DNA from 4 places in the Azospirillum sp. UENF 312511 genome. Region 4 is predicted to be linked to each of the others. Evidence: predicted binding sites of a transcription regulator. Region 4 holds the regulator's gene; each other region holds the start of a gene.
The links. Region 4 encodes LexA, which represses DNA repair genes until DNA is damaged. Its sites were predicted from a motif close to ATGTTCTANTTTGGTTC; they were not measured.
Positions count from the first base shown of each region.

Region 1: the regulator LexA is predicted to act here: its motif matches at 4,228-4,244, upstream of ACWPN7_RS20685 (ImuA family protein).
Region 2: the regulator LexA is predicted to act here: its motif matches at 3,869-3,885, upstream of ACWPN7_RS20710 (Y-family DNA polymerase).
Region 3: the regulator LexA is predicted to act here: its motif matches at 3,301-3,317, upstream of ACWPN7_RS30215 (putative DNA modification/repair radical SAM protein).

Region 1 covers NZ_JBSNCG010000003.1:1,960,140-1,967,658, forward strand. The annotation lists gene ACWPN7_RS20660 (glutathione S-transferase family protein) at 1-110, opposite strand, end outside; gene hemN (oxygen-independent coproporphyrinogen III oxidase) at 269-1,675, opposite strand; gene ACWPN7_RS20670 (DUF4112 domain-containing protein) at 1,757-2,182, opposite strand; gene ACWPN7_RS20675 (hypothetical protein) at 2,680-2,916, shown strand; gene ACWPN7_RS20680 (TIM44-like domain-containing protein) at 3,055-4,131, shown strand; gene ACWPN7_RS20685 (ImuA family protein) at 4,269-5,078, shown strand; gene ACWPN7_RS20690 (hypothetical protein) at 5,165-5,335, opposite strand; gene ACWPN7_RS20695 (tRNA-uridine aminocarboxypropyltransferase) at 5,638-6,315, shown strand; gene ACWPN7_RS20700 (tyrosine phosphatase family protein) at 6,612-7,190, shown strand; gene ACWPN7_RS20705 (error-prone DNA polymerase) at 7,212-7,519, opposite strand, start outside.
Region 2 covers NZ_JBSNCG010000003.1:1,968,684-1,976,202, reverse strand. The annotation lists gene ACWPN7_RS20735 (leucyl aminopeptidase family protein) at 1-525, opposite strand, end outside; gene ACWPN7_RS20730 (glutathione S-transferase family protein) at 676-1,338, shown strand; gene ACWPN7_RS20725 (TAXI family TRAP transporter solute-binding subunit) at 1,346-2,452, opposite strand; gene ACWPN7_RS20720 (HupE/UreJ family protein) at 2,571-3,134, opposite strand; gene ACWPN7_RS20715 (hypothetical protein) at 3,240-3,770, opposite strand; gene ACWPN7_RS20710 (Y-family DNA polymerase) at 3,929-5,554, shown strand; gene ACWPN7_RS20705 (error-prone DNA polymerase) at 5,565-7,519, shown strand, end outside.
Region 3 covers NZ_JBSNCG010000005.1:354,967-362,485, forward strand. The annotation lists gene ACWPN7_RS30200 (hypothetical protein) at 1-84, shown strand, start outside; gene ACWPN7_RS30205 (hypothetical protein) at 412-630, shown strand; gene ACWPN7_RS30210 (UdgX family uracil-DNA binding protein) at 661-2,061, opposite strand; gene ACWPN7_RS30215 (putative DNA modification/repair radical SAM protein) at 2,064-3,278, opposite strand; gene ACWPN7_RS30220 (serine hydrolase domain-containing protein) at 3,426-4,490, shown strand; gene ACWPN7_RS30225 (ABC transporter permease) at 4,503-7,043, opposite strand; gene ACWPN7_RS30230 (thioesterase family protein) at 7,187-7,519, opposite strand, start outside.
Region 4 covers NZ_JBSNCG010000003.1:196,645-204,163, reverse strand. The annotation lists gene gltX (glutamate--tRNA ligase) at 1-132, opposite strand, end outside; gene ACWPN7_RS12285 (ComEC/Rec2 family competence protein) at 297-2,471, shown strand; gene lexA (transcriptional repressor LexA) at 2,497-3,195, opposite strand; gene ACWPN7_RS12275 (molybdopterin molybdotransferase MoeA) at 3,352-4,569, opposite strand; gene moaC (cyclic pyranopterin monophosphate synthase MoaC) at 4,569-5,063, opposite strand; gene ACWPN7_RS12265 (GNAT family N-acetyltransferase) at 5,060-5,521, opposite strand; gene trpC (indole-3-glycerol phosphate synthase TrpC) at 5,557-6,345, opposite strand; gene trpD (anthranilate phosphoribosyltransferase) at 6,342-7,415, opposite strand; gene ACWPN7_RS12250 (anthranilate synthase component II) at 7,412-7,519, opposite strand, start outside.

The DNA of each region.
Region 1 (7,519 bases), 1.8 Mb from region 4:
TCGCCGGCCACGAGGTCGACCTTGTGGACCTTGTAGGTGAGACCCAGCTCTTCGAGCAGGATCGAAGCCTTTTGCCCGTTCGGCGAGGCGAAGGTGTAGAGCGTGATCATCGGTGCCCGTCCCTGGAGCCTGTTCCTTTGCCGCGTCCGCAAAGATGTTCAACAGGCGCCAGTTTCGCCGATTTGCGCGCGGAAGGCCAGAGGCAGGAAAAAGCGTCCTTTTTCCTGCCGATCACATCCTTTTCCTGCCGGTCACAAGAGCATCACGCTCACACCGCGCGGCTGTGCTTCCCGGCGCCGGTGGACAGGTAGGTGTCGAAGCGCGCGGCGACGATGCGCATCAGCGGGCGGGCGGGCTCCGGCACATGGACGCGGCGGCCCTCCACCACGGCGACCCCGTCGGCCACCAGATCGGCCATGGCCTCCAGGTCGGCGTCGAAGGTCCCGGCGGCCAGCCCATGGGCCTCGGCCACCGCGCCGACGTCCACCGACAGGTCGCACATCAGCCGCACGATCAGGTCGCGGCGCAGCCGGTCGTCGGCGGTCAGTGTCAGCCCCTTACCGGTCGGGAACCGTCCGGCCTCGACGGCCTGGGCGTATTGGTCGAAGGGAACGGCGTTCTGCACGTAGCCCTGCGGCAGCGCCCCGATGGAGGAGGCGCCGAAGCCCAGGAGCACCTCCGCGTCGTCGGTCGTGTAGCCCTGGAAGTTGCGGCTGAGCCGCCCTTCGCTCTGCTGCACGGCCAGCTCGTCGTCGGGCCGGGCGAAGTGGTCGAGGCCGATGGGCTGGAAGCCGGCGTCGGTCAGAACCCCGGCGATGGCCGCGAACTGCTCCCAACGGCCGAGCGTGCCGGCGAGCGCCGACTCGTCGATCTTCTTCTGGTGCGTCTTCATCCACGGCACATGGGCGTAGCCGAAGACCGACAGCCGGTTCGGCGCCATGGTCAGGGCGATCTCGGCGGACCGCGCGACGCTCTCCACCGACTGGCCGGGCAGGCCGTACATCAGGTCGAGGTTGATGTGGCGGATGCCGTTGGCGCGCAGCCATTCCAGCGTCTGCTCGGTCTGCTCCCGCGGCTGGATGCGGTTGATGGCCGCCTGCACCGAAGCGTCGAAGTCCTGCACGCCGAGCGAGGCGCGGTTGACCCCGGCGCGGCCCAGCGCCTCGGCCATCGCACGGGTCAGGGTGCGCGGGTCGATCTCCACCGCGATCTCCGCGTCCGGCGTCACGTCGTAACGCTCGCGCAGCAGGGCGATCAGCGATTCGAAGTCGTCCGGCGCCATCATGGTCGGGGTGCCGCCGCCGAAATGGATGTGCCGCACCCGCAGCCGTCCGGATATGCGGTCGGCGACCATGCCGACTTCGCGCCGCAGATGGCCGAGATACTCGGCGATGGGGGCGTAGCGGGCGACGATCTTGGTGTGGCAGCCGCAGTACCAGCACATCTTCGCGCAGAAGGGCACGTGCAGGTACAGCGACCCCGTGTGGGCCGCCGTGTCCAGCTCCGCCAGCCAATCCGCGTAGCGCTCCGCCCCCACGGCGGCGGTGAAGTGCGGCGCCGTCGGGTAGCTGGTGTAGCGGGGCACCCGCAGCCCATCGTACTTGGCCAGCAGGGCGGCGTTCAGCGGGGCGGTCGGGGCGGCGGTGGCGCAGGCCACGGGGGAGATCGCGTTCATGGCCGGGAGGATCGTGCAGACCGCCGTCCGCCGCTTTGACACAAGTCAAGCGTTCGAACGCCCGCCCGTCCGGCCGGCCCGTCAGTGGTGTGCGGCCAGCCGGTTCTCCAGATGCTCCAGCAGCAGGTTCAGGTTGCGGCGGTTGGCCTTGAAGCCGATGTCGAAGAGGGCGCCGACCACCGGAACCGAACCGCCGGCCCAATCCACCGCCATGTTGGCGATCATCCGGGCGATCAGGCTTTTCGGAAGGTCGAAGCGGGCGGCCTCCATGATGATGTAGGCGGCCACCACGGTGGTCGCCGTGCTGCCGGCGACCGGGACCAGCGCGGCGATGCCGTCCAGCCCGAAGGGAATGCGCGTGCCGGGAACGCGCCAGCGCGTGTCCATCAGCCGGGTCAGCCGGCGCAGCCGCTCCAGCCGTTCCAGATCGATGGAGATGACCGGCGGCGCCGTGGCGACGCCCGAGAGGGTGGTGGCGGGCGCGGGACGCGTGCGGATGTCGCTCATGGGGCTTCACCGGAGCAGGAGAGCCGCCGTGGGGAGCCGCCGGCGGGGGAAGCCGTGGGCGGTGCCGGTCGGGCGTGTCGGGTTGAGCAACCCGCGGCTGTCCCCGGCGGTTCCCGGCCTATCTCCATCGGGTGTCCGGCACCACGGACGCGCTCACGGCCCGGGTGGAGCCGTCGTCATACGGATGATCGGGCGGACGCAGGGTCATCGTCCGAACGGAGAGGGGGGTTGACGACCGGATGCGGCGAATGGACGCGCAGTCCGGATTTGCGGAAGCCAAGCAATTGTTGTTTCGACGATTTTTCCGGAATCGCCGGATTTTCAGACGGCCATATGCCGAAGGCATCTCTGGTCTGGGGCGTCCCAAAGCACAACAATGGTGCGCGCAGGTCGAGACTTAAGACCGAAAAGAACCGAACGGGCACCCGCTCCACAGGGTGATGGGCGGGGCACCAGTCATCGGAAAAAAACAGCTCGGAAAAACAGGGAGGATAACCATGACCACGCTTTATTGCGCCTGCTGCGGACAGCCATTCCGCCGCACTTCGCCGCGCGGACCGGCGCCGCTCTACTGCTCGCGTGATTGCCGCCGCCAGATCGAGGTCCGCCGCCGCGTCTGGGCGTCGCTGCGGGCAGCGGAACGGACGGCCGCCGCACCGCTGACGCCGGTGGTTCCGGCCGGTGCGGGATCTTTCCATAGGGTGGAAATCGTGTGGGAGCGCGCCTCCGCCTGATCGGGCGCCGCACGCGGTCTGCGTATTTTTTGGCCGGTTTGGTTGTGGTCCCTCTAAAACAGCAGGGCAGCCATACCATATAGGAGGACGCTACATGAGTGAGCGTCCCCCGAACCGAGGGCTTTACCGAACACGGCCATGACCCAGAAAACGCGATCCCCCCGCACCGTTTCCCGCACCCCGGCCCGCGCCTTCGGCGCCGTCGCTCTGGCGCTGGCCGTGGCGCTGACCGCCGGCACCGCCGATGCCCGCGCCGGCAAGAGCAGCTCCGCGGGCAGCCGCGGCTCGCGCACCTACGAGGCGCCGGCCCAGACCAACACCGCGCCGCGCGCCGCCCCGATGGAGCGCTCGGCCGCCCCCGCCCAGACGCCGGGCGCGCAGCAGCCGGGCATGCAGCAGCCGGGCATGGCGTCGCCGGCGGCGGCGCAACGCGGCGGCTTCTTCTCGCGCGGCGGCTTCATGCCGGCCCTGATGGGCGGCCTGATCGGCGCCGGCATCGCCGGCATGCTGTTCGGCGGCGGCTTCCTCGACGGGCTGGGCAGCTTCGCGGGCATCCTGGGCTTCATCCTCCAGATCCTGCTGGTCGTCTTCCTGGTCCGGCTGGCCATGCGCTTCTTCCGCAACCGTTCGGCGGGCGCGGCGCGGCCGGCGGGCATGGGCGCTTCCAACGCCGCCTATGCCGGTCCGAATCCGGGCGCCATGAACCGCGAGGCGGTGGACGCGCGCTCGAACCCGCTGGGTGGTGGCGCTCGCGGCAGCGCCGCTGCGGGTCCGGCTTCTTCCGGCCGTCCGGGCGTGCGCCGTGACGACCTGGGCATCGGCCCGGCCGACTATCAGGCGTTCGAGCAGACGCTGGTCGCGGTCCAGACCGCCTACGGCAACGAGGACCAAACGGCCCTGCGCAGCGCCGTGACGCCGGAGATGGCCTCCTACTTCACCGAGGAACTGGCGGCCAACCACAACCGTGGCGTGGTCAACCGTCTGTCCGACGTCCGCCTGCTCCAGGGCGACCTGGCCGAGGCGTGGCGCGAGGGCAACGCGGAATACGCCACCGTGGCGATGCGCTTCTCGCTGACCGACGTGACGGTGGACCGCGCGAGCAACCGCGTGGTCGAGGGCGACCCGAACCGCCCGGTCGAAGCCACGGAAATCTGGACCTTCACCCGTCCGCGCGGTGGGCGCTGGGTCCTGTCGGCGATCCAACAGGCCGGCTGATCCACTCTCCACTCCTCAACCGGTCTCGCGGGGGGGCGTCCGAAAGGGCGCCCCCTTTCGCATTTCCGGACTCCCCTGGGCAGATGGGACATGATAGAACATATCAGGAACAAATGCCTGCTCAGCGGAAGCAAGTCATGCCCGAACTTCCTGTGCCTGAGTCCTGCATCAAAGCGCCCCCGCCGGACCGGGCGGCCGTTCTGGCCGATCTGCGCGCTCGCATCCGTGGCCTGGAAGGGCTGGGCGGGGAGGGGGCGCGGGTGCTGCTCTTCGGCCTGCCGGATCTCGACGGAGCCTTTCCGGCGGGCGGTCTCCCGCTCGGCTGTCTGCACGAGGTGGCGGGGGAGGAGCCGGGGGCCGGGACGGCCTTCGCCGCGCATCTGCTGGCGCGCCTCGCCAGCGCGGCGGCGCCCGCGCTGTGGGTCGTGCGCGGGCGCGACCTGCACGCCGCCGGGCTGGCCGCCTATGGGCTGACGCCGGACCGGCTGATCGCCGTGCGCGCGACCCGCGACACCGACGCCCTGTGGGCGATGGAGGAGGCGCTGCGCTGCAAGCGGCTGTCCGCCGTGCTGGGGGAGGTCGGGGGGCTGGACCTGACGGCGAGCCGCCGGCTGCAACTGGCCGCCGAGTTGTCGGGTGTGACGGGATTCCTGTTGCAGAGCACCGCCCGCCGCTCGGCGGCGAGCGCGGCGGTCACCCGCTGGCGGATCGCGCCGGCACACAGTTGGACGGCGGAGCCGGGCGTCGGCGATCCGCGCTGGCGCGCCGAGCTGGAGCGCTGCCGGGGCGGTCGCCTGGGGTCGTGGCTTCTGGAATGGCGTGATGGTGCCCTGGTCCCGGCGCAAGCACCGGAGCGGGCCGTTCCCGCGCCGGCATCCACGTCCACCCCGGTTCGGCGTCCGGCTCCGGCGGGCGGACACGGACCGTCCTGGGCCGAGGTGGCGTGATGCGGACGGAAGGACGGGCGGTGATGTCGTTTACGCGACAGCCGTTCGAGATGTCGCTTATGCGACAGCCACCCGTCGTTTTCCGGTCAGTAGTTGGTGGCCCAGTCGGGCAGGGGATGCCCGGTCTCGGTATCCGGATCGGCGTCGGGCGGAAAGGGCGCGTCGTCCGCGTAGAGCGGCAGTTGCCGGGCGAATTCGGCCGATTCCTGAGCCCGGCGTTGCTCCAGCAAGCGGGCGGCCAAATGAGCGGGCAGCATGGCAAGCCTCCTTCTGAGCGTCGGGAGAGCCTGGGGAGCGGTCCTGTCGGCCGCCCTCGGCCCAACCCGTCCTGTGTGTCTGGACGCTATCATGCAAGGTCCAGGCCTCTAAGTGATGCAGATCACGCGTTATGCAAACTTTAATGCGCCCGGTTTCTTTTTCAGGCCCCGTTTCTTTTTTGAGGCCCGTTCCTTTTTTCGGATGGGAAGCTCATAGTCCCCGCCTCCCGCTTTTTCCGCCGATGTTCCTTCTGCCGAGACCGACCATGCACGCCGAACCCTGCCCCACCTGCCTAAAACCTATGCATTTGTGCGTTTGCGAGGCGGTGGAGCCGATCGACAACGCCGTCTTCCTGCTCATCCTCCAGCACCCGCAGGAAAAGCGCGAGACACTGGGCACCGCGCAGATCGCCCATCTCCAGTTCAAGAACTCCGCGCTTAAGGTCGGGCTGAGCTGGTCGAACCTGAAGCGCATCCTGGGGCGCGAGGTCGATTACAAGCGCTGGGGCGTGCTCTATCTCGGCCCGGTCAAGCAGGGCGCCGGCCCCTTGCCAGAGGTGTCCGTGGTGGACAAGGGCGGCGTCCCGCAGAAGGACAGCGAGCTGGTGCTGGGCGACCTGGAGGGCGTCATCGTCCTGGACGGCACCTGGAGCCAGGCCAAGACGCTGTGGTGGCGCAACCCGTGGCTCCTGAAATGCCGCCGCATCGTGCTGAACCCGCAGTTCCGCTCCCTCTACGGGCAGGCCCGCAAGGAGCCGCGACGCGACAGCGTGTCGACCCTGGAGGCCGCTGCTTTCCTGCTGTCGCGGCTGGAGGCCGAACCGGCGGTCCTCGACCGCGCGCTGAAGCCCTTCGCGCTGCTGCTGAAGAAGCTGCGCGCACCGCGCCCGCGCCCCGTTCTGCCGCCCCGCGCGGGGACGACGGAGCCCGCTGCGGAGACGGCCCTAAATCAGGCCCAGGATCAGGACGGGGCGGAATAATCCGCACCTCTTCCGGGATCGCCCTTTCCGGGTAAGCCCCCCTCGACCAGGGCGGCCGTGGCAACCAATGCGCTGTTGCGCTGTTGAGGATTGCATCGGCCGCTCGGGCCTCAACCAAGGGAGCGATCCATGAAGGGCGTTTTGCTGTGGCTTGTCGGTATTCCCATTCCGATCATTCTTCTGCTGTACCTGTTCAACGTCCTCTGATCGGGCCTCTGATCGGCTTGACGGCACGGACCGGCGGCGCCACATGCGAACCGCGCCGCCCTCCGCGCGCACGGCAAGAGACGAGGACCATGGCCCGCGATTTCGTTCCCTTCGGACTGACCGTCTGCGGCATCGAGGAGCTGAACGGCTTCTGCGAAGCCGGCGTGACCCACGTCCTGTCGATCCTCGACCCCGGCCACCCGGAGCCGACCGCCTTCGGCTCTTACGGTGAGCACAAGCGGCTGGAGCTGCGCTTCCACGACATCATCGACCCCTACATGGGGCAGTCCCTGCCGCAGCGCGCGGATGTCGAGCGCATCCTGGCCTTCGGGCGCGACCTGATGACCGAGCCGACCGGGGTGGGTGGGCTGCTGGTCCATTGCCACGCCGGCATCTCGCGCTCGACCGCCGCCCTGACCATGATCCTGGCCCAGGCCAGCCCCGACCGCCCCGCCGCCGAGGCGATGGCCGCCGTGGTCGGCATCCGCCACAAGGCGTGGCCCAACCTGCGCATGATCGAATTCGCCGATGAGATCCTGGAGCGCCGGGGCGAACTGGTCGCCGCCGTCCGCGCCCGCCATCGGAGCTACGGCCTGGAGCGTCCCGATCTGGTCCAGTTCATGATCGACAACGGCCGGGTGCGCGAGGTCGCGGACCTGATCGACTGACCGTTCCTTTCCAACCGTTCCTCAGCGGAAATTCCGCCCCTCCGGGAAGACCGCGGCGGCGGAGCGGTTGGGCAGCGCGTCGGGGTCGGTCAGGTCGCGCAGCCGGTGCGTCAGGTCGCTCAGCCGCTCGACGCGCAGGTGGATGACCTCGCCGCCCTCGTCGTTGGGCTTGCCGTTGCGCTCCACCCGGCCGGTGGCGGCGATCAGGCGGGCGCCGATGATCGTCTTGCGGAATGTCTCGAAGACGTCCGGCATGATGACGAGGTTGGCGATGCCGGTCTCGTCCTCCAGCGTGATGAAGACCACGCCCTCGGCGCTGCCCGGCCGCT
Region 2 (7,519 bases), 1.8 Mb from region 4:
CTCGGCCAGTTCCGCCGGGCCGAGGTCGTTGGCCGGCGTGTTGACGAGGTCGCGCAGCAGATAGGTCGCGGTGGCGGTGCGCTGCACCTCGCCCTGGTCGGCGTGCTTGGGCCAGACGAGGTTGGCGAAGGACTTCTCCGACGCCTTGTAGCGTCCGAAGCGGTAGCTGCCCAGCGCCCAGCCCAGGGCCAGACGGGTGGCAGCGCGGCGGTCAAGCGCGGCGTCCACCGCCTCATCCAGCTGGTAGTTCCCCGGCGGCAGGCCGCTGGGAAGACCGGCGAGACCCCACAGGTCGTCCAGCGCCGACACGCCGGCCAGCACGCGGGCGACCGCCCCGCCCTCCCCCGGCAGGAAAGCCCCCGGCAAAAAGGCAATGGTGCCGGCCTCCGCCGTGAAGTTCACGGCCTTCACCCAGGCCGCGGTGGCGGGCGGCTGACCCTCCAGCCACGTGGCGAGGCCGGCCTTGTTCAGCGGGGTGATGGTCACGGTGCCGGGACCGGCCGTGGCGAGCAGGGTGGCGAGCAAGGCGGGCGTCCTTCGTCAGGAAACGGAAACAATGAAGGAAAGCATGGCGCGCCGGGGCGCCCCTGAAAAGGGGGATTGCGTGCCGGCTTGCCGCAAGGTCGCGGGACAGGCATGCTCCGCCCCCCCTCCTTTCGCTCCCGAGGCGCACCCATGGACGACCTGACGCTGGTCATCGGCAACAAGGCCTTCTCCTCCTGGTCCCTGCGGCCCTGGCTGGCGCTGAAGCGGACCGGCCGGCCCTTCCGGGAGATCATGATCCCGCTGCGCCAGCCCGACACCGCGGACCGCATCGCCGAGCATTCGCCCTCCGGCCGGGTGCCCTGTCTGCGGCACGGCGATCGGGTGATCTGGGATTCGCTGGCAATCTGCGAGTATCTGGCGGAGTCCTTCCCCGAGGCCGCCCTCTGGCCAGCGGACGCCCACGCCCGCGCGGTGGCGCGGTCGGTCTCGGCGGAGATGCATTCGGGCTTCGTCGGCCTGCGCACCCACATGTCCATGGACCTGAAGGCCTTCCGCCCCGGCGTGGGCCGCAACGCCGAGAGCGAGGCCGACATCGCCCGCGTCTTCACCCTGTGGCGCGACACGCGCGCCCGCTTCGGAGCGGGCGGCCCCTTCCTGTTCGGCGACTTCTCCATCGCCGACGCCATGTACGCGCCGGTGGTGACGCGCCTCCTCACCTACGGGGTGGAGATGGACAGGACGTGCGGCGACTACGCGCGGGCGGTGATGGAGCTGCCGGCCATGGTGGAGTGGGTGGACGCCGCCAAGGCGGAGCCGTGGGACCTCTACGCCGACGAACGGGACCCGCAATAGGACGACATCAGGGCGTCGCCCCGCCCGTCGGCTCGTTGGCGGCGTTGCCGATCAGCCCGACCTCGCGGTAGTAGCGCTCGGCGCCCGGATGCAGCGGGACGGAGACGTTTGCGACCGCCTTGGTGGCGTCGAAGCTGCGCCCCTTGGGGTGGCCCTCGATCAGCAGGCGGCGGGTGTTCTCGTGCCACAGCGCCTTGGTGACGCCGTGGATCAGGGCGGGGTCGCGGTCGGCGCGGACCAGCAACTCCGCCCCCACCCCCAGCGTATGGACCTCCGGCACGCCGGGATAGGTGTCGGCGGGGATGATCTGGTCCATGTAGAAGCGCTGGCGGATGCGCAGCCGGTCGGCCATGTCGCCGTCGAGCGGGATCAGGCGGATCGGCTCGCGGTTCGCCACATCGGTCACCGCCGCCACCGGAAAACCGCCGACCATGAAGAAGGCGTCCAGCTCCTTCTTGGCCAGCCGGTCCGCTGCGGTGCCGGGCTTCAGGTAGGCCGGGGGCCGCAGTTCCCCCTCTTTCACGCCGAAGGCGTCGAGGATCGCCCGCGCCTCCACCAGCACGCCGGAACCCTCCTCCCCCAGCGAGACGGCCTTTCCCTTCAGGTCGGCCACGCCGTGCAGGTCGCTGTCGGCGCGCACGACGAGCTGGATCGCCTCCGCGTAGAGCATACCGATGGAGCGCAGCCCTTCGAAGGGCGCCTTGCCGTGGAAGATGCCGGAGCCGGTGTAGGCCCAATAGGCGATGTCGGCTTGGGACATCCCGGCCTCGACCGCCCCCGAGCGCAACAGCTCGATGTTCTCCACCGAGCCGAGCGTGGCCTGGGCCACCGCGATCAGCCCCGGCACGCCGCAGCTTCCTCCGCGGTCGCAGGGGCGCGAGCCGGGCGGGTTGGAGATGGCGTTGGCGATCAGCCCGCCGATCGGGAAATAGGTGCCCGACGTGGTGCCCGTGCCGATCCGGAAATAGCGGATGTCCTGCGCCACGGCACCCCGCGGCAGCAGGCCCAGGAGAGCGCCCCCGGCGATGCCGGCCAACACATGGCGGCGGCTGGGAAGGCCCTGGGGGGAAAGGCGGGCGTCGGAAAGGCGGGGGTTGGCTCCTGCGCGCGGCACCGGCGGGTCCACCTTTCCTGCTGGCCAGCCGTTCCGGCGGCATGGGCCATCGGCGGCGTGTGTTGGACACGCTCTTACAAGAATACCCGCAGCCCGGCTTTTTCAAGGCGTCGGGGCCTTAAAAGACGCCCGCCAGATCAAGAACCCCGGCGAGTGCTACCGCGCCGCCACACATTTGCACGACCCGGCCCGACGCCGCCTGTCCCACCGCCACCGACAGGCCCAGCCCGGCGCCGATGACCAGCAGCACGCCAGACGACAGCCCGGCCCAGAACAGCGGCCCGCCCATGTGCACATAGCCGTGGAAAGCCCCCGCCGCGGCGACCGTCAGCACCCCCAGCGCCAGCGGCACCTTCAGTCCGAAGGCGACCAGCCCGCCCATCAGGATCAACGACGCCGACAGCCCTTCCGCGGCGTAGGGCAGACGGATGCCGATCTGCGCGGCCAGCCCGGCGGCCAGCACCGCGGTCAGCGCCGCCACCGGAAGCTGCCAGACGGAAGGGCCGCCGTTCTGCCCGCTCCACAGCCCGATGGCGAGGAAGCCGAGCAGATGCTGCAGCACCCACACGGGTTCGGTCAGGCCGGTGCCGAACGGCCCGGTCACCGTCATCCGCGCCAGCGCGGGCGCGGCACCGGCGCCGATCAATGCGAGCGCCAGAAGAACCGACCGGATCGCCACCATCCCCCACCCCTTTTCCCCAACGCCTCTGCCCAGCACCGGGCCGGTATGGCCGCTGCGCGGGGTGGGGTCAAGTGACCAGGGTGGCGGGCTTCAAGAACCGGGAGATCAGTAACCCAGGGGGCCAGGGCCGTACTGGCGGAGGTCCTGCTGCTTGCGGAGCAGGTCGCGCTGCTGCAACGGGTCGAGCCGGCCCATGGCGTCCTCGGTGCGCAACCGGTCGACCTCCGGACTCATCAGGTCGCGCTTGGCGCGGTCGGTCAGCCCCTGGGTGGAGCCCGGCTCCGGCAGGGCGGGGGTGGCCGGCTGGTCGATGGGCGGCGGCGGCGGGGACGAACTGCCGCGGCGACGCACCGGCGGCGGCTGGTTGGGCGTTTGCGAGGCGTCGGAGAGCTTTTGCGGCGGAGCGGGTGCAGGCTCCGGCCGCGGTGCGGGAGTCGGGCGGGCATTCTCCTCCGCCTGAATCTGGCGCAGCGTCTTCAGCCCGCCGCCTTGCGCGGACACCGGCGGGGCCGCCTGGGCCCGTCCCGGCATCTCGTCGTGCACATCCGGCGCGCAGGCCCCCAGCGCAAGGGCGGCGAGCGCCACGGCGACGGGCAGGAACACGGCGGTGGGGCGGATCGGTGTCATACCAACCATGTCGTGTTCCGCGGAGACGGGACAAGGCCCTCCCGGCGATCTCCCCCTTCTTGGTGAGGCCATAAGGGGACTCCCAACCGCCGGCTTTTGCCGCTAGAATGTTCTTGTTTTGTTCGAGTTGAAACGATTGACGAAACGAGCGGTGCAGGGAGGGTGGCATGGGGAAAGGGGGTGCTGAACGGACGGCGCGGCGCATCCTGTCCCTGTGGCTGCCGCGGCTGCCCACCGACGCCCACAGCCGCCGCCATCCGGAGCGGCGCGACCATCCCCTGGCCGCCATCCTGGCCGAGCGCGGGCGGCTGGGCGTGGCCGCCGTCAACCGCGCCGCGGCGGAGGCCGGGGTGCATCCCGGTATGAGTCTGGCCGATGCCCGCGCCATCGAACCCGCCCTGGCCGTCTTCGACGCCGAGCCCGAGTCGGACGCCCGCCTGCTGGAGCGGATCGCCGGCTGGTGCACGCGCTACACCCCCTGGACCGCCCCGGACGGCCCCGACGGGGTGGCGCTGGACATCACCGGTTGCGCCCACCTGTTCGGCGGGGAGGAGGCCGTGGCCGCCGACCTGTCCGCCCGCCTGACCGCGGCGGGCTTCGAGTCGCGGATTTCCGTGGCCGACACGCCCGCGGCGGCCTGGGCGCTGGCGCGGTTCGGCGGGGGTGCCCCCACCCTAACCCTCCCCCGCTGGGCGGGGGAGGGAATCTGGCCCTCCCCTGCGCAGCGGGGGAGGGGGGGACCCGCGAAGCGGGAGGGTGGGGGCAAAGCGCTCCCCGATCTCTCCCCCCTCCCCGTCGCCGCGCTGCGTCTGCCCGCCGCCACGGTGGACGGTCTGGCCGCGATGGGGCTGCGGCGGATCGGGGATCTGCATGCCCTCCCCCGCGCCACGCTGGCCGCCCGCTTCGGGCCGGAACTGCTGCGACGGCTCGATCAGGCCTACGGGCGGCTGGACGAGCCGCTCTCCCCCCGCCTGCCGGTGCCGCCGCACAGCGTCCGCCTCGCCCTGCCCGAGCCGATCACCACCGCCGAGGCCATCGCCGAGGCGCTGCGCCGCCTGCTGGCCGCCCTCTGCGCCGGGCTGGAGAACACCGGCGAGGGCGCCCGCCGGCTGCGGCTGGAGTTGCACCGGGTGGACCGCCGGTTGGAGGACGCGCCCCAGACGCTGGTTATCGGCACCGGCCACCCGGTGCGCCGCCCGGACGCGCTGATGCGGCTGTTCGCCCAGAAACTCGACCGCGTGGAACCCGGCCCCGGTCTGGAGCTGATGGTGCTGTCGGCCACCGAGGCCAGCCCGCTCGCCGCCGCACAGGCCGCGCTGGACGGCACAACGGATGGGGGCATGGACGGGCAGCCGGAGCTGGGCGAGCTGATGGACCGGCTGGGCAACCGGCTGGGGGAGCGGGCGGTGCTGCGGCTGGTCCCGCGGCAAAGCTGGCTGCCGGAGCGCAGCGTGGCCCCCGCCTCGGCCTTCTCGGAGGCCTCCGGCGGTGCGCTGTGGCCGACCGACCGCCCCCGCCCGGTGCGGCTGCTCGCCCCGCCGGAGCCCATCGAAGCCATGGCCCTGGTTCCCGACGACCCGCCGGTGATGTTCCTCTGGCGCGGCGTCCAGCATCGCATCCGCCGTGCCGACGGGCCGGAGCGGATCGAGGCCGAATGGTGGCGACGCGACGGCGAGCCCCGCGACTATTACCGCGTCGAGGACGAGGCCGGCCGCCGCTTCTGGGTCTATCGGCAGGGGCTGTACCGGCCCGGCGTGGCGGCGCTGTGGTTCCTGCACGGCTTCTTCGGGTGACGGGAGCGCCATGACCCCCTACGCCGAACTCCAGGTCTCGACCAGCTTCACCTTCCTGGAGGGCGCGTCCCACCCGGACGAGCTGGCGCTGACCGCCGCCGGCCTCGGCCACGCCGCCGTCGCGGTGACCGACCGCAACTCGCTGGCCGGGGTGGTGCAGGCGCACACCGCCGCCCGCAAGCACGGGCTGCGCCTGATCGTCGGCTGCCGGCTCGACCTGACCGACGCGGACAGCCTGCTTGCCTACCCCACCGACCGGGCGGCCTACGCGCGGCTGTCGCGGCTGCTGACGCTGGGCAAGCGGCGGGCGCCCAAGGGGGCCTGCTTCATCGCCCGCGCCGACGTGCTGGACCATGCGGAGGGGATGCTGTTCCTGCTGGTGCCGCCGGACCAGCGCGACCCCGCGTTCGTCCACGCGCTGCGCGGCTGGCGCAACGATCTGGGGAACCGCCTGCACCTCGCCGCCAGCCACCGCTACCGCGGCGACGACCAGCGGCGGCTATCCTGGCTGGGCGGGCTGGCGGAGGCGGAGCGGGTGCCGCTGGTGGCGACCAACGACGTGCTCTACCACACGCCCGACCGCCGCCCGCTGGCCGACGTGATGACCTGCATCCGCAGCGGCACGACCATCGACGAGGCGGGCTGGCGCCTGTCGGCCAACGCCGAGCGGCACCTGAAGGCCGGGGTGGAGATGGCCCGCCTGTTCCAACGCCACCCCGACGCCGTCGCGCGCACGGTGGAGATCGCCGCCGCCTGCCTCTTCTCGCTGGAGGAGCTGCGCTACGAATACCCGGACGAGGTCGCCGAGGACGGGCGCAGTCCGCAGGAGACGCTGACCAACCTGACCTGGGCCGGAGCGGTCCAGCGCTATCCGGGCGGTGTGCCGGAGACGGTGGCGCAGACCCTGCACCGCGAATTGACGCTGATCGGTCAACTTGATTACGCGCCCTATTTCCTGACGGTGCACGACATCGTGCGCTACGCCCGCTCAAAGGGCATCCTGTGCCAGGGGCGCGGCTCGGCGGCCAATTCGGCCGTCTGCTATTGCCTTCATATCACGGAGATTGACCCGGCTCGTTTCAAGCTGCTGTTCGAGCGCTTCATCTCCTCGGCCCGCAACGAGCCGCCGGACATCGACGTGGATTTCGAGCATGAGAAGCGCGAGAAGGTCATCCAGTACATCTACGAAAAATACGGGCGCGAGCGGGCCGGGCTGACCGCCACCGTCATCCGCTACCGCGCCCGCGGCGCCATCCGCGAGGTCGGCAAGGCCATGGGCCTGTCCGCCGATCTGGTGGCGCGGCTGTCCTCCTCCGTCTGGGGCTGGAGCCGCCACGGCGTGGACGAGGAGCGCGCCCGGCAATACGGCTTCGACCCCGACGACCCGCGGCTCCGCCAGACGCTGGAACTGGCGCAGGAGCTGATCGGCTTTCCCCGCCACCTGTCGCAGCATGTCGGCGGCTTCGTCATCACCCGCGGCCCCCTGAGCGATCTGTGCCCCATCGCCAACGCCGCCATGAAGGACCGCACGACCATCGAGTGGGACAAGGACGACATCGACGCGCTGGGCATCCTGAAGGTGGACGTGCTGGCGCTGGGGATGCTGACCTGCCTGCACCGCGGCTTCGATCTGCTGAAGCAGCACTATGACAGCGACCTCACGCTGGCGACGGTGCCGCAGGGGGACCCGGCGACCTACGACATGCTGTGCCGGGCCGACAGCCTGGGCGTCTTCCAGGTGGAAAGCCGGGCGCAGATGTCCATGCTGCCCCGCCTGCGGCCCAAAAAGTTCTACGATCTGGTGATCCAGGTCGCCATCGTGCGCCCCGGTCCGATCCAGGGCGACATGGTCCATCCCTACCTGCGCCGCCGCAACAAGGAGGAATTGGTCACCTACCCATCTCCCGACCTGGAAGCGGTGCTGAAGAGGACGCTGGGCGTGCCGCTGTTCCAGGAACAGGCGAT
Region 3 (7,519 bases), on a different contig from region 4:
AGCTACGCCCACGTCGTGCATTGGCTCATGGAGCATCCCAACTGGAACGTCCGCCAATGGCGGTGCGAGCAGCCCGGGGCCTGACGCCAGCGCAGGTTGCTTCAAGGATACGAAAGACTTCACTCAACGTTCCGTTGACCTGCGGCGCGCCGACTCCAGACTTGCGCGAAGGCTGATCTGGACCTTGCGGCCCGTTCCGTTTCATCCGTTGCACCAACGGCTTTGCAAACTCCCAACCTTTAGGCATTGGTTAACCTTCGATGCCTAATGATTCGGCGCCCTGTGGTTCAGCTCATTTCCGAGCAGCCGGAATCGCGCAATCCTGTCCTCGTCCTGGGCATGGCATGCGGCTTGCTCTCGCTGATCCACACGATGTTGGCACAGCTGTGCCGTTGCGTTTTGGAGCGCCCGATGTTTGTTACCCTGTCGATGATCTTCTGCCTGGCGTCCGACCCGACCCAGTGCCGGACCATCAACCCGATGGTTCCCGACACCGAACCCCTGACCATGTCGAGCTGCCCGATCGCCGGTCAGATCGAGAGCGCCAAGTGGATCAACGATCACCCGAAGTACGAGCTTCAGCGCATCCAATGCACGGTGGGCAAGCGGTTCAAGCAGCAGGGTGCGTGAGGGTTTGACGGGGGACGGTTCGGTGTCGTCTCACGCCAGCGCCGCGGCCCGACGCAAGTCGGCCACGAACTCCGCCTGCGCCCGCCGCCGCTCCTCGTCTCCCGGAAGCCTCAGCAGGTAGGAGGGGTGGACGGTGACGAAGCCGTCCCACCCGTCGAAGGCCATCGGCCCGCGTTCGCGCAGCACCGAAACGGACCGGCCGGCCAGCGCCAGGGCCGCGGTGGCTCCCAGCGCGACGACGAGGCGGGGACGGACGAAGCCTAGCTCCGTCATCAGCCACCAGCGGTAATGCTTGACCTCGCCGGCGGTGGGGGACTGGTGGATGCGCCGCTTGCCGCGCTGGACGAATTTGAAATGCTTGACGGCGTTGGTCAGGTAAAGACCGCCGCGGTCGATGCCGGCTTCCTCCAGCGCGGCGGTCAGCAACTGGCCGGCGGGGCCGACGAAGGGCCGGCCCTCGCGGTCCTCCTGGTCGCCCGGCTGCTCGCCGACGATGGCGATGACCGCACCCTCCGGCCCTTCGCCCAGCACCGCCTGTGTCGCGCCCGGCACCAGCGGTTCGGAGCGTTGGATCAGGCGGTTCAAGTCGGCGAGGCTTTCCGGCGCCTGCCGGGCCATCGCCGCCACCGCCTTTTCGGGCATGCGGCGGCGCGGGATGGCGGCCTCCGCCTCCAGCATCGCCTGGACGCGGGCAGGGGCGGAGCGGACCATGGCCGGGATGGCCGCCGTCTCCGGCATGTTGGCCCAGTATTTCCGCGGCATCTCCGCCCGCATGGCCGTCGGGTTGACCCGAGCGGGATTGAAGGTGCTCTCGTAATAGCGCAGCCAGCCCTCGGCGAAGCGGTCGTCGGCCAGGGAGTCCGGACGCTCCGTGGGCGGGCCGGTCATCAGGCGTTGGCGGTCCCAGTGCAACGAGCCCTTCGGCGTCAGGATCGTCCACACCATGCTTTCGAAACGCTCGACGAAGAAGGGAGCGACCGCCTCGACGATGTGATGGTCGGGCTCGAACCACGCGACGTAACGCTCTCCGCCGTCCGGGTCCCGTAGGGCGCGGAAGCGCAGGAAAGCGTGCATCTTGTGGATGTCCCGGCGCACCGCTTTGTCGAGCCGCTCCAGCCGGTGCACCAGCGGGTCGGCGTGCTGGTCGAGCAGAGCCCGCTCACCGTTCAGCACCCGCCAGACCAGCCGGTAGAGCAGGGCGTAGCGTTCCGGATCGCCGTGGCAGACGACGGTTTCGATCAGTTGCCCGACCGCCTGGGGCAGGAAGACCGGGGCGCCGTTTTCGGAAGCGGGGGCTTCGTCGCCGAACAGCGACGGCGCGCCGACGCTCCACAGCACCTCGTCGGGCGCCGTCCGGGCGGCGGCGAGGCGGCGCACCGCCCGGCGGAAGCCGTCGAGGTCCGCCCCCTCCCGCAGGGTGATCGTGTGCATCGTCAGAACAGGCTCAACTGGCTGGATGGCGTGACCAAGCGCTGGCGCAGGTCCAGCCGGTCGGTCAGCCCGCCCACGGGGTGGTAATCGGCGGCGATCAGGAAGGGGCGCGCCCGCCTCAGCCCGCTCGACAGCCGCCCCAGATCCTCCATGCGCAGGCGGGTGTGGCGGCGCGCCGACAGAATCTTGTCGACGGCGCGCGCGCCCAGCCCCGGCACCCGCAGCAGCATCTCGCGGTCGGCGGTGTTGACGTCGACCGGGAAGCGCTCCCGGTTCTTCAGCGCCCAGGCCAGCTTGGGGTCGATGCCGAGGTCGAGCATCCCGCCCTCGCCGCCGGACGCGATCTCCTCCACCGTGAAGCCGTAGTAGCGCAGCAGCCAGTCGGCCTGATACAGCCGGTTCTCCCTTTGCAGCGGCGGCGGCTTGACCGGCAGCACCGAACTGGCCTCCGGGATCGGGCTGAAGGCGGAATAATAGACGCGGCGCAGCCCGTAGCGCTGGTAAAGCGTGCCGCTGGTCTCCAGGACCGAGCGGTCGGTGGCATCGTCAGCGCCGACGATCAGCTGGGTGCTCTGGCCGGCGGGGGAGAAGCGGCGGCGCTCCTCTTTGGCCTCGACGATGCGTTCGTTGACCTGTCCCATCACCGCCTTGATGGTGCCGCCGTTCTTCTCCGGCGCGAAGGCTTTCAGGCTGTGGTCGGTGGGCAGTTCGAGGTTGATCGACAGGCGGTCCGCCCACAGCCCGGCCTGCTCGATCAGCCAGGGGCTGGCCTCGGGAATGGTCTTCAGGTGGATGTAGCCGGCGAAGCCGTGGTCGCGCCGCAGCGTCCGCGCCACCAGCATCATCTGCTCCATCGTGTGGTCCGGCGAGCGGATGATGCCGGAGGACAGGAACAGCCCCTCGATGCAGTTGCGCTTGTAGAAGCCCAGGGTCAGTTCCACCACCTCCTCCACCGTGAAACGGGCGCGGCGGACGTTGGAGGAACGCCGGTTGATGCAGTACACGCAGTCGAACAGGCAGTGGTTGGTCAGCAGGATCTTCAGGAGCGAGACGCAGCGCCCGTCCGGCGTGTAGGCGTGGCAGATGCCGGCGCCGGTCGTCGAGCCCAGCCCCTCCTTGCCGCCGCTGCGCGGCTTGGCGCCGGACGAGGCGCAGGAGGCGTCGTATTTCGCCGCATCGGCCAGAATGCCGAGCTTCTCGATCAAGGCGTCGTCCATCGTCCCATCCCACGCTGCTTGTGTGTTCTTAATATGTTCTCATGGGGTGGGGAGGCAAGCGGCGTGTGTGGCGCTGGGTGGGACAAAGTCGGATCAGGGTCTCTGTGGCAATCTTGGATGGCAGCGAAGCGGGACCACATATCCGGGATGACCAACAATCCGCCGTTCCGGCTCGGCCGCCGCACCGTCCTCGCCGCCACCGCCGCCGTTGCTGCCGCGTCCCTTGGCTGCGCCTTGACCCGCCCGCTGCTTGCCGCTCAACCGGGGGCCGGGTTCGACCCGGCCTTGCTGGACGGCGCGATCAAACGGGCGGCGGAACTCGACCAGATCCACGCGCTGGTCATCGGGCGGAACGGCGCGGTGGTGTCGGCGGAGGCCTTCCGAGGGCCGGCGGTGAACCGCGCCGTCAACGTCAAGTCGGTGTCCAAAACCATCGCCGCCTCGCTCGCCGGCATCGCCATCGACCGCGGGGTCCTGCGCGGCGTCGATGTGCCGTTGGCCGAGGCGGCGCCGGGACTGGTTCCGGCGGGCGTCGATCCGCGGGTGCGCCGGATCACCATCGCCGACCTTCTGACCATGCAGGCCGGTCTGGAACCGACCTCCGGGCCGGGTTACGGCCGCTGGATCAACAGCCGCAACTGGGTCGTCGACGCGCTGCGCCGTCCCTTCGTCACCGAGCCGGGCGCACGGATGCTTTACTCGACCGGGAGCTACCACCTGCTGGGAGCGGCGCTGTCCAGCGCGTCGGGGCGCAGCCTGCTGTCCCTGGCGCGGGACTGGCTGGGCGAGCCGCTGGGCATCGACGTGCCGTCCTGGACGCGCGACCCGCAGGGCTTCTACCTCGGCGGCAACAACATGGCGCTGTCGCCGCTCGACCTCTTCCGCTTCGGTGAGCTGTGGCGGCAGGGCGGGCAGTGGAACGGACAACAGGTCATCAGCGCCGCCTGGGTGGAGGCGTCGTGGGTGCCGCGCACGCGCTCCCCCTTCTCCGGCGACGATTACGGGTACGGCTGGTTCCTCGCCACGGCGAAGGGGCACCGCATCGCCTACGCGCGGGGCTATGGCGGGCAGATGCTCTATCTGGTGCCCAGCCTGGGGCTGACCGTCGTCGTCACCTCCGACCCCGGCCGGCCGGCGCGGTCGGATGGCCATGTCGGGCTTCTTAACGCCCTGCTGACCGACGCGATCATCCCGGCGGCGGAAATGGCCTGACGGGCCGGCGGATCAGGCGGACAGGGTGTCGCTGCGCAGGCGCCGCATCACGTCCCTTCGCGGCAGCCAAACCACCAGCACGGCCCCGACCGCCGCCATCGCAGCGACGGTGCCGAGGAAGGCGGCTAGGGGAACAGCGCCTCCGGGGAGGGGCGCGCCGTCGGCAAGGCTGGCGACCACCGCCGCGCCGCCGGCCCAGCCGAGCGGCACCGCGATCGCGGCGACCGCGGCGCCCAGGAGGACGAATTCCAGCACCACCGCCTGGACCATGGACCACCGACCAACTCCAAGGGCGTGCAGGATCGCCATCTCCTGAAGCCGCCGCCGGGCGCTGCTGGCGATGGCGCCGAGAAGGACCACGGCCGCCGCGCCGAGGGCGACGGCGGACAGGCCGTCCAGAAGGCCGCGCACGGTCTGGACGGTCGAACCGAGCGTGTCCAGCACCTCCGCCACGCGGATCGTGGGGGCTTGCGGGACTGCCTGCGCCACCGCCGCCTCAACCGCCGGAACCGCTTCGGGCGAGGACCAGACGGCGGCGACGAGGCTGTGCGGCGGCGGGTCGGGGAAGGGGGAGAGGAGCACCGGGAAGTCCAGATCGAGCCGCGTCCAGTCGATGCGCCGGAGGTTGCCGACCGTCGCGGTCACCGGACCGCTCGCCAGGGCCAGCGTAAGGCTGTCCCCCACCGCCAGCCCCAGCCGGCGGGCCACCTGCGCGTCCAGCGAGGCGAGCGGCGGGCCGGTATAGCCCTCGGGCCACCAACTTCCGACCACGATCCGGTCGGTGGGGGCCGGGCGGTCGCGCCAGGACAGGCCGCGGTCGCCGCGCACCGCCCAGCCGACGGAGCGCGGGGCGTCCGCCTCGGTGATGGCGACGCCGTTGAGGCGGCTGATCCGGGCGTGCAGGAAGGGCGCCACCTCGACCCGCCCGACGCCGGGCAGGGAGGTCAGGCGCTCGCTCAAGCCGATGCCGCCCGGCGGGGGAACGTTCAGCGCGATGACGGAGGGCGTCTGCGCCGGCAGCGTCGCCGCGACATGGCCGGTGGCCGACCGTCCGACCACGCCGACCGCCACCAGCAGGGTCAGGCCGATGCCCAGCGCCACGGCCACCGGAACCGTCGGGGCGCCGGGCCGCCCGAGGTTGGCGACGGCCAACCGGACCACCGGTCGCCGTCCGCGCGCCAGCCGGCGGGCCACCCAGGCGAGCCCCCGTCCCAACAGCGCGAATGCGGCCCACACAAGTCCGGCGACGAGGAGAAAGCTGGCGACCGCGAGTGGCATGCCCGTCCAGGCGGCGAGAGCACTGGCGAGCGCCAGCCCCAGAAGCGCGACGGCGCCACGGGTCCGCCACCCCAACGGCTGGGACAGGCCATCCACCGCCCCCCGCCAGATCGCGGCGGGGCTGGTCCCGGCGGCGCGGACAAGCGGCGGCACGGCGCAGAGCAGCGCGGCCAGAAGCCCGACTGCCCCCGCCAGCAGCAAGGCCGCCGGATCAATGGCGCCGCCCGTCTCCGGCATCCAGTCGAGCGGCAGCGCGTTCACCGCCATGGCGGCCAGCACGGCGCCGGTCGTCACGCCGATCAGCAGCGCCACGCCGACCACCGCCAGCGTCTGCAGCAGGAAGGCGGTGAAGAGAAGGCGTGGCGAGCCACCCAGCGCCTTCAGCGTCGCCAGGACCGGCAACCGCCGGGTGAGGTGCGCCGACAGCGCCCGGCCGATGCCGACGCCGCCGATCAGCAGGATGGACAGCGACCCCAGAAGGAACAGCGCGCGGGCGAGCTGCATGGTGCGGTCCACGCCCGGAATGCCGTGCGAGGCATCGACGATCCGCCATCCGGCGTCGGGGAAACGGCTTTCCAGATCGCGCAGGACGGCGTCGGAGCGGGCCGGTTCCGGCAGGACGAGGCGATAGTACCAGTAGACGGGCATCCCCGGCTCCGCGAGGCCCGTCGCGTCCAGCGCTTGGCGATCGATGACGACGCGCGGGCCGAGGGAAAGGGCGCGGAAGGCCCGGTCTGGCTCATGCTCCAGCACGGCGCGGACCGTGACCTCGGCGGCCCCGAGCCGCAGCCGGTCGCCGACGTTCAGCGCCAGAGCGTCGAGCAGGTCGGCGGACACCGCCGCACCCCACCGCTCGTCCCGCCGGGCCAGCGCGTCGGCCAGGGACGGGGCGCCGGACACCGTCGCCGTGCCGACCAGCGGGTAGGTTCCTTCGACCGCCTTCAGTTCGACCAGGGCGCGGGCATTGCCGGTCACCGTCGAGGCGACGGGCCGCAGTTCCGCGGTCTCGCCGACCCTGCCCATCGTGTCGAGGACGGCCCTTTGCTCCGGCGTGGCCGGTGCGTGGAACAGGCGCAAGGAGAGGTCACCGCCGACCGCTTCGCGCGCGGTGGTCCGCATCCCCTCCAGCACGCCGCCGCTGAGCGAACCGACGGCGGTCATCATGGCCGTCCCCAGCGCCACCCCCAGGACGACGATCCAAAGTCCGGCGACGCCGCCCCGCAGGTCCCGCCAAGCCAGCCGCAACGCGATGCGCAGATAAGTCATGGCGGACATATCGTGAAGGTCCCGCCGGCCGGCAACCGTTTTGGCCACATTCGGCTTCCCTCTCCCGCCTCGGGAGAGGGAAGGGGCCCACGCGAAGCGTGGGAAGGGTGAGGGTGAAGCCGAGAATCAGCGCTCTGATCCTCGCACGACCCTCACCCGGCGCCTTCGGCGCCACCCTCTCCCGGGGCGGGAGAGGGATTGGGTGCCAGATGCAGCCGCCGCCGGTGGCGGGGCGGCAGGGGATGGGCGGATTGGACCGCCGCCAGGGCGCGCAGGCGCTCCGCCAGGGCGGGCGGGAAGGGCGTCACCTTGCGGGTGCCCAGATCGACGTGAATCGACAGTTGTTCCATGGTCGCGGCGACCGTTCCGTCGTCGGCCCGGCGGATCTCCAGCAGGCTCAGCAGCCGCTTGTCGTCGGCGTCGAGCAGCCGCAGGGCCACCTGTAGGGGCGTGCCGGCACGCAGTTCCCGCCGGTAATGCACCGC
Region 4 (7,519 bases):
GGTGTCCTCGATGCGCAGCAGATACGTGCCGCCGTTGCGTCGGGCGTACAGCCAGTTGAACAATGCGGTGCGGGCACCGCCGATGTGGAGAAAGCCGGTGGGCGACGGGGCGAAACGGGTGACGACGGTCATGGGAGGCTCAATTCCAGGTTCGGCGCTGCTACAGTGCTGCGGCGGCCGAGATGCGGCGGCTGCGGTGCGACTGCGGTGGTGCGGTGGTGTAACACATTAACGGCGCCGGAGGCATTTGCCTTGCGCGCATAGGCGACAGTATGGCCCACGGGGTTGAAGAGGGCATGGCCGGAGGTTTGGCGGCGGAGGGCGATGCCGGTCCTGTCCGTCGCGGCGTCGGCGCGCGCCTTCTCGTTGCGGCTCTGGAATGCCTTGCCGCGGAACGGGAGCGCTGGGCGCTGTGGCTGCCCGTGGGGACCGGGGCGGGTGTGGCCCTGTATTTCGGCCTGCATGCCGAGCCGCCGCTCTGGCTGGGGCCGGGCGCCGTGGTCGGCTGTCTGGCTCTGCTGTGGCTGGTGCGGCGGCGTCTGGCGCCGGTCGTTCTGCTGCTGGGGCTGTTGAGCGTCGCTCTGGGTTTCGCGGCGGCGCAACTGCACAGCGTGGCGGCGATGGCGCCAATGCTGACGCGCGAGCTTGGACCGGTGCAGGTCACCGGGCGGGTGCTGGCGATCGAACGGCAGCCCACCGGCACGCGGTTGATGATCGGTGAACCGATGGTGGAGCGGCTGGCCCCGGAGGCGACGCCGGAGCGGGTCCGCCTGCATTTGCCGGCCAAGGTGACACCGCCGGAGGCCGGGACGGTGGTACGGCTGCGCGCCATGCTCCACCCGCCGGCCGCCCCGGCGGAGCCGGGAGCCTTCGACCTGCAGCGGCGCGCCTATTTCGAAGGCTTCGGCGCGGTCGGCTTCGTCATGGGCGCCCCCGTCGCCCAGGAGGCGCCGCCGCCCGACGGCTGGCGCCGGGTGACGGTGGCCTTTGAGCGGGCGCGCGCCGCCATCGCCGAGCGGGTGCGTGCCGTCGTGAGCGATTCCGCGGAGGCCAGCGTCACCGCCGCCCTGCTGAACGGCGACGCGGCGGCGATTCCGGGACCGATGATGGACGCCTTCCGCGACAGCGGTCTGGCGCACCTCCTGTCCATTTCCGGCCTGCATGTGGGCATCGCCGCGGGGATCGTCTTCTGGGTGGTGCGGGCGCTGCTGGCGCTGGTTCCCTGGGTGGCGCTGCGCTGGCCGATCAAGAAGATCGCGGCGCTGGCCGGCATCCTGTCGGCCATCCTCTACACGCTGCTGGTGGGGGCGCCCTTGCCGACGCTGCGGTCGGTGCTGATGACCGGTCTGGTCATGGGAGCGGTGATCGCCGATCGGTCGCCGATCAGCATGCGGCTGGTCGCCTTCGCCGGCATCGTCACCGTCCTCTATGACCCGGAGGGGATGCTGGGGCCGAGCTTCCAGATGTCCTTCGCGGCGGTCGTCGCCCTGATCGCCGCCTTCGAACGCTTCACGCCCTGGGCGGTGCGGCGGCGGCGCGACATGGGCTGGCTCGGCAAGGGCGCCATGGCGCTGGGCGGCATCGCCTTTTCCAGCGTGGTGGCGACCGTCGCGACGACGCCTTACGGGCTCTACCATTTCCAGCAGGTCGCCTTTTACGGTGTGCTGTCCAACATGGTGGCGATTCCCATCACGACGGTGTGGATCATGCCCTTCAGCCTGTTGTCCTACCTGCTGCTGCCCTTCGGGCTGGAGGGGCCGGCGGTGACGGCGATGAGCTGGGGCGTCCGGCTGGTCATCGAGACGGCGGAGCGGACCGCGGCGCTGCCCGGAGCGACGGCGTTTCTGCCGGCCATGCCGGACGCCGCCATCGCGGCGGTCACTCTGGGCGGGCTGTGGCTGGCCATCTGGACGGGACGCTGGCGCTGGCTGGGGCTGGTGGCCTTGGCCGGCGGGCTGGTCGCCCCGGCCGTCGCGCCGCGGCCCGACATCCTGGTGTCGGAGGACGGAAAACTGATGGGCGCGCGCGGCGCGGATGGGATCCTCAGCCTCTCCACCGCCAGCGATGGCCGGGTCGCCAACACGTGGAGGCGGCGCGGCGGCATGGAAAAGCCGGAGGACAAGGCCGGTCAGGATGTCTGGCCGCTCGCCGGGGTGAGCCTGGACGGGCGGCTGCGCTGCGACGCCCTGGGGTGCCTCTACCGCGCGCAGGGGAAGACGGTGGCGCTGCTGCGCCAGCCGGACGCCTTGCCGGAGGATTGCGCGGTGGCCGATGCGGTGGTGGTCGCGGTCCCGTCGCGCGGGTGCCGGGCGCCGCTGGTCATCGACCGCTGGCAACTGCGGCGGGAGGGCGCGCACACGCTCACCCTGTCGGACAAGGGCATCCGGGTGGAAAGCGTGCGCGGTCGGCGCGGCGACCGCCCGTGGACGATGGGAGGAAAGCTCCCCGATGGAAAGACCGGGGCGCGCTGAGCCGCCGCCCCGGAGCATCCTGCGGTCAGTACTTCCGCACCAGACCGACGAGGCGACCCTGCACCCGAACGCGGTCGGCGCCGAAAATGCGGGTCTCGTAGGCGGCGTTGGCCGGTTCGAGCGCCACGGTGTTGCCCTTGCGGCGCAGGCGCTTCAGCGTGACCTCGGCGTCGTCGACCAGGGCGACGACGATGGAGCCGTTCTCCGCGCTGTCGCAGCGCTGGATGACCACCGTGTCATGGTCGAGGATGCCGGCCTCCACCATGGAATCGCCGGCGACTTCCAGCGCGTAGTGGTCGCCCATGCCGAGCATGGCGGCGGGAATGTCCACGAAGGCGGAACCGTCGCGCAACGCCTCGATGGGCGTGCCCGCGGCGATCCGGCCGTAGAGCGGCAACTGCACGGATTCGGACGCCGGGTTCGCCTCACGTCCCGCGAAGCTGAAGTCGCCCTTGATGACGTTGGGCTCGAACTTGGCGCGCGGCGGCCGGGTGCGGGCGGTCTCCAGCCCCTCCGGCAGGCGCAGCACCTCCAGCGCGCGGGCGCGGTGGGGCAGGCGGCGGATGAAGCCGCGCTCCTCCAGCCCCGTGATGAGGCGGTGGATGCCCGACTTGGACTTCAGGTTGAGAGCGTCCTTCATTTCGTCGAAGGAAGGGGACACACCGCCCTGTCCGAGCCGCTCGTTGATGAAAAGCAGCAATTCATGCTGCTTGCGCGTGAGCATTTGTGCCTCCCGGCCGGTTCCGCACTAGATATGGAACAAAAGCAAAACGTTCCATCTTGTTCTAGTTTGGTTCTTAACCCCCGTCAAGCCCTACGGATGAAATCAATCGCAAATCGACGGACAGGACTCCCAAATGGATTTCCCGTGCGGAACGGATTAAAGCGACAGGACACCGCCGCTCAGCGGGATCACCGTCACGCGGTCGCCCACAGCGGCGGCGGTTGCCTGCGGCTCGCGGACGATCAGGGCGTCGGCCCGGGCCAGCCGGGACATCATCGCGCTGTCCTGGCGCGGGAAGGGCGTGGCGATGGGCTCGCCGTCCGTCCCGGTGGACAGGGTGGCGCGCATGAAGTCGGTGCGGTCGTCGTTGGCCTTCAGCGGCGCGCCGAGCCGCGCCGCGAGCGTGGTGTTCTCGGCGGGCAAGCCTTGGAGACGGCGAAGGACGGGCACCAGGAACAGCAGGGCGGCCACCCCGGTGGACACCGGATTGCCGGGCAGGCCGAGCAGCGGAACGCCGTTCGCCGTCCCGAAAATCAACGGTTTGCCGGGCTTCATGGCGACGCGGTAGAAGTCCAGTGACAGCCCGCCCAGTACGTCGCGCACATGGTCGTGCTCGCCTTGCGAGGCGCCGCCCGTGGTCACCAGCAGGTCGCAGCCGGCCGCCCCGGCGGCCATGGCGGCGAGATGCTCCGGATCGTCCTTGGCCACGCCGAGATTGTGGGCGAGGCCGCCCTGGCTGGCGACCAGCGCGCAGAGGCCGAGCGCGTTGGAGCTGACGATCTGGCTCGGTCCCAGCGGATCGCCGGGCAGGGCGATCTCGTCCCCGGTGGCGAGCACGGCGACCCGCGGTCGGCGGTGGACGCGCAGCCAGGGCAGGTTGGCCGCGGCGGCCAGGGCGACGTCGCGGGCGGTGAGCAGCCGTCCTTTGGGAAGCAACTCCTCTCCCGCGGTGAAGTCCAATCCGGCGGGACGGATGAAGCGACCCGCGGGCACGGCGCGCCCGACGCGCACGCGGTCCCCGGCGTCCTCGCAATCCTCCTGCATCACCACGGCGTCGGCCCCGGCGGGCAGGGGCGCGCCGGTAAAGATGCGCACGGCCTCGCCCGCGCCGACCGATCCGGCGAAGGCGTGGCCAGCGGCGGACTCGCCGATGCGGCGCAGCGTGACGGGAGCTTCCGCCGACGCCGGGACGATGTCGGCGGCGCGGACGGCCCAGCCGTCCATGGCCGCGGCGGCGAAGGGCGGCTGAGTCAGGCGAGCGCCGGCGGGCTCCGCCAGGACGCGCCCCAGCGCGTCGGGCAACGGCACCGTCTCCGCCGGCAGGGCGGTGAAGGCGGCGAGGATGCGGGCGCGGGCTTCACCGACCTGTAGCATCAGACCGCGCTCCCCCATTCGCCGCTCTTGCCACCGGCCTTGTGCAGCAGCTTCACCTCGGTGATGGTCATGCCGCGGTCCACCGCCTTGCACATGTCGTAGACGGTGAGTGCGGCGACCGACACGGCGGTTAGCGCCTCCATTTCCACGCCGGTCTGGCCCCTGAGCTTGCAGGTGGCGGTGATGTCCACGGCGTTGCGCTCGGGGTCGCAGGTCAGGTCCACCTTGACCGACGTCAGCATCAGCGGGTGGCACAGCGGGATCAGGTCCGGCGTGCGCTTGGCCCCCATGATGCCGGCCAGCCGCGCCACCGACAGGACGTCGCCCTTCTTGAGGCCGCCCTGGAGGATGAGGGCCAGCGTTTCCGGCTGCATCAGGACGGAGCCGCGGGCGGTCGCCGAGCGCTCCGTGTCGGCCTTGCCGGACACGTCCACCATGACCGCGCGGCCTTCGGCGTCGAAGTGGGTGAAGCCGCTTGCGGGCTGGTCGGTCATAGGGGTTTCTCCATGAACAGGCTCAGCGGGTCCGGACCGTAGGGGCCGAACGGGCCGCGGTTGGCGAAACCCTGCTTGCGGTAGAGGGCAATGGCCTCGTCCTGATAGACGCCGGTCTCCAGCCGCAGCAGGGACAGGCCGGCGGCACGGGCCTCATCCTCGATGCGTTCCAGAAGGCGGCGCCCGATCTGGCCGCCGCGCGCGGTCGGCTGGACGAACATCCGTTTGACCTCGCCATAGCCACCGTCGGTGTCGATGCGCATGGCGCCGCAGCCGACCACGGTTCCCGACCGCCGGGCGACCAGGAAACGGATGTCCGGCTTGGCCAGCGATTGCAGGTCGAGCAGGTGGTTGCTCTCGGCCGGGTATAAGTCGCCCAGATAGCGGTCCAGCTCTTCGATGAGCTGAACCACTTCGTCCTGGAGCGGGCTTTCCCGGGCAATGGTCACGTTCGGCACGGCGTCGCTCCTCCCCATTGCTTTCTTGTTTTGTCTCAGGCGAGCAGGGCGCGGGTGGCCGCGGTCACATCCTCCTGCCGCATCAGCGATTCACCGACCAGGAAGCAGCGCGCGCCGACCGCGGCCATGCGCGACAGGTCCGACGGGCTGTAGAGACCGCTTTCGGCGACCAGCATGCGATCGGCGGGCACATGGGCCGCCAGTTCCTCGGTCGTGGCGATGTCCACCGCCAGGGTCTTCAGGTTCCGGTTGTTCACGCCGAGAAGCGGGGTTTTCAACGCAAGGGCGCGGTCCAGCTCCTCGCGGTTGTGCACCTCAACCAGCACGTCCAGGCCCCAGGCGATGGCGGCGTCCTCGATCTCCGCGGCCTGCGCGTCGCTCAGCGCCGCCATGATGATGAGGATACAGTCGGCGCCGAGCGCACGGGATTCGGCGATCTGGTAGGGATCGACCATGAAGTCCTTGCGCAGCACCGGCAGGTCCACCGCGGCGCGGGCGGCCAGCAGATAGTCGTCGCAGCCCTGAAAGTAAGGCTCGTCCGTCAGCACCGACAGGCAGGTGGCGCCGCCCTCACGGTAGGCGCGGGCCAGCGACGGCGGGTCGAAGTCCGGGCGGATCAGGCCCTTGGACGGGCTGGCCTTCTTGATCTCGGCGATCAGGCCGTAGCGGCCCCCGTCCACCGTGCGGCGCAGCGCGCGGATGAAGCCGCGCGCCGGGTCGGCGCTGCGGGCGGCGTCCTCCACCGCGGACAGCGGACGGGCGGACTTGCGGGCGTGGACCAGCGCGCGCTTGTCGTCGCAGATTCGGGTCAGGACGTCGCTCATGGCGCGGCAACCGGTTCGGTGGTGGCGGATGAATTGGTGATGGACACGAGGTGCTGGAGCACGGCGCGGGCGGCACCGCTGTCGATGGCGTGGCGGGCCCGCTCGACGCCTTCCTTCAGGTCGCCGGCCTTGCCCGCCACATGCAGCGCGGCGGCGGCGTTCAGCAGAACGATGTCACGGTAGGCGCCCTGGACGCCGTCGAACAGCGCGCGGATGGCCTCGGCGTTCACATGGGCGTCACCGCCCTTCAGAAGCTCGGGCCGGGCACGGAAGATGCCGGCCTGTTCCGGCTCGATCTCGAACACCGTGACCTCACCGTCCTTCAACTGGGCGACGGTGGTCGGGCCGGTGGTGGTGATCTCGTCCAGCCCGTCGGAGCCATGGACGATCCAGGCGGCCTCCGACCCCAGGCGCTTCAGCACATGGGCCAGCGGCTCCACCCACTGCTTGGCGTAGACGCCGAGAAGCTGGCGCTTGGCGCTGGCCGGGTTGGACAGCGGCCCCAGCAGGTTGAAGATGGTGCGCGTGCCCAGCTCGACGCGGGTCGGGCCGACGTTGCGCATGGCGAGATGGTGGCGCGGCGCCATCAGGAAGCCGATGCGCGCGTCCCACAGGGCCTTGCGCACCAGACCCATGTCGCAGTCCAGGTTGACGCCCAGCGCGCCCAGCACGTCGGCGGCGCCCGACTTGGACGACATGGCGCGGTTGCCGTGCTTGGCCACCGGCACGCCGCAGGCCGCGATGACGACCGCCGCGGCGGTGGAGATGTTGTAGGTGCCCGAGCCGTCGCCGCCGGTGCCGCAGGTGTCGATGGTGCCCTCGGGGGCCTCCACCGGGATCGCCTTGGCGCGCATGACGCGAGCGGCGCCGGTGATCTCGTCCACCGTCTCGCCGCGCACGCGCAGCGCCATCAGGAAGCCGCCCATCTGCGACGGGGTGGCGTTGCCCGACATGATGATGTCGAAGGCCATCGAGGCCTCCGGCTCGGTCAGGGCGTTGCCGGCGGCGACCTTGGCGAGGATGGCCTTCATGTCGGTCAGGTCGCCGTGCGGCGCGGACGGCGTGCTCATGCGGCGGTCTCCAGCCGGCGGGTCGTGTTCAGGAAGTTTTCCAGGATCTTGTGCCCGTGCTCGCTCTCGATGCTTTCCGGGTGGAACTGGACGCCGTGGATCGG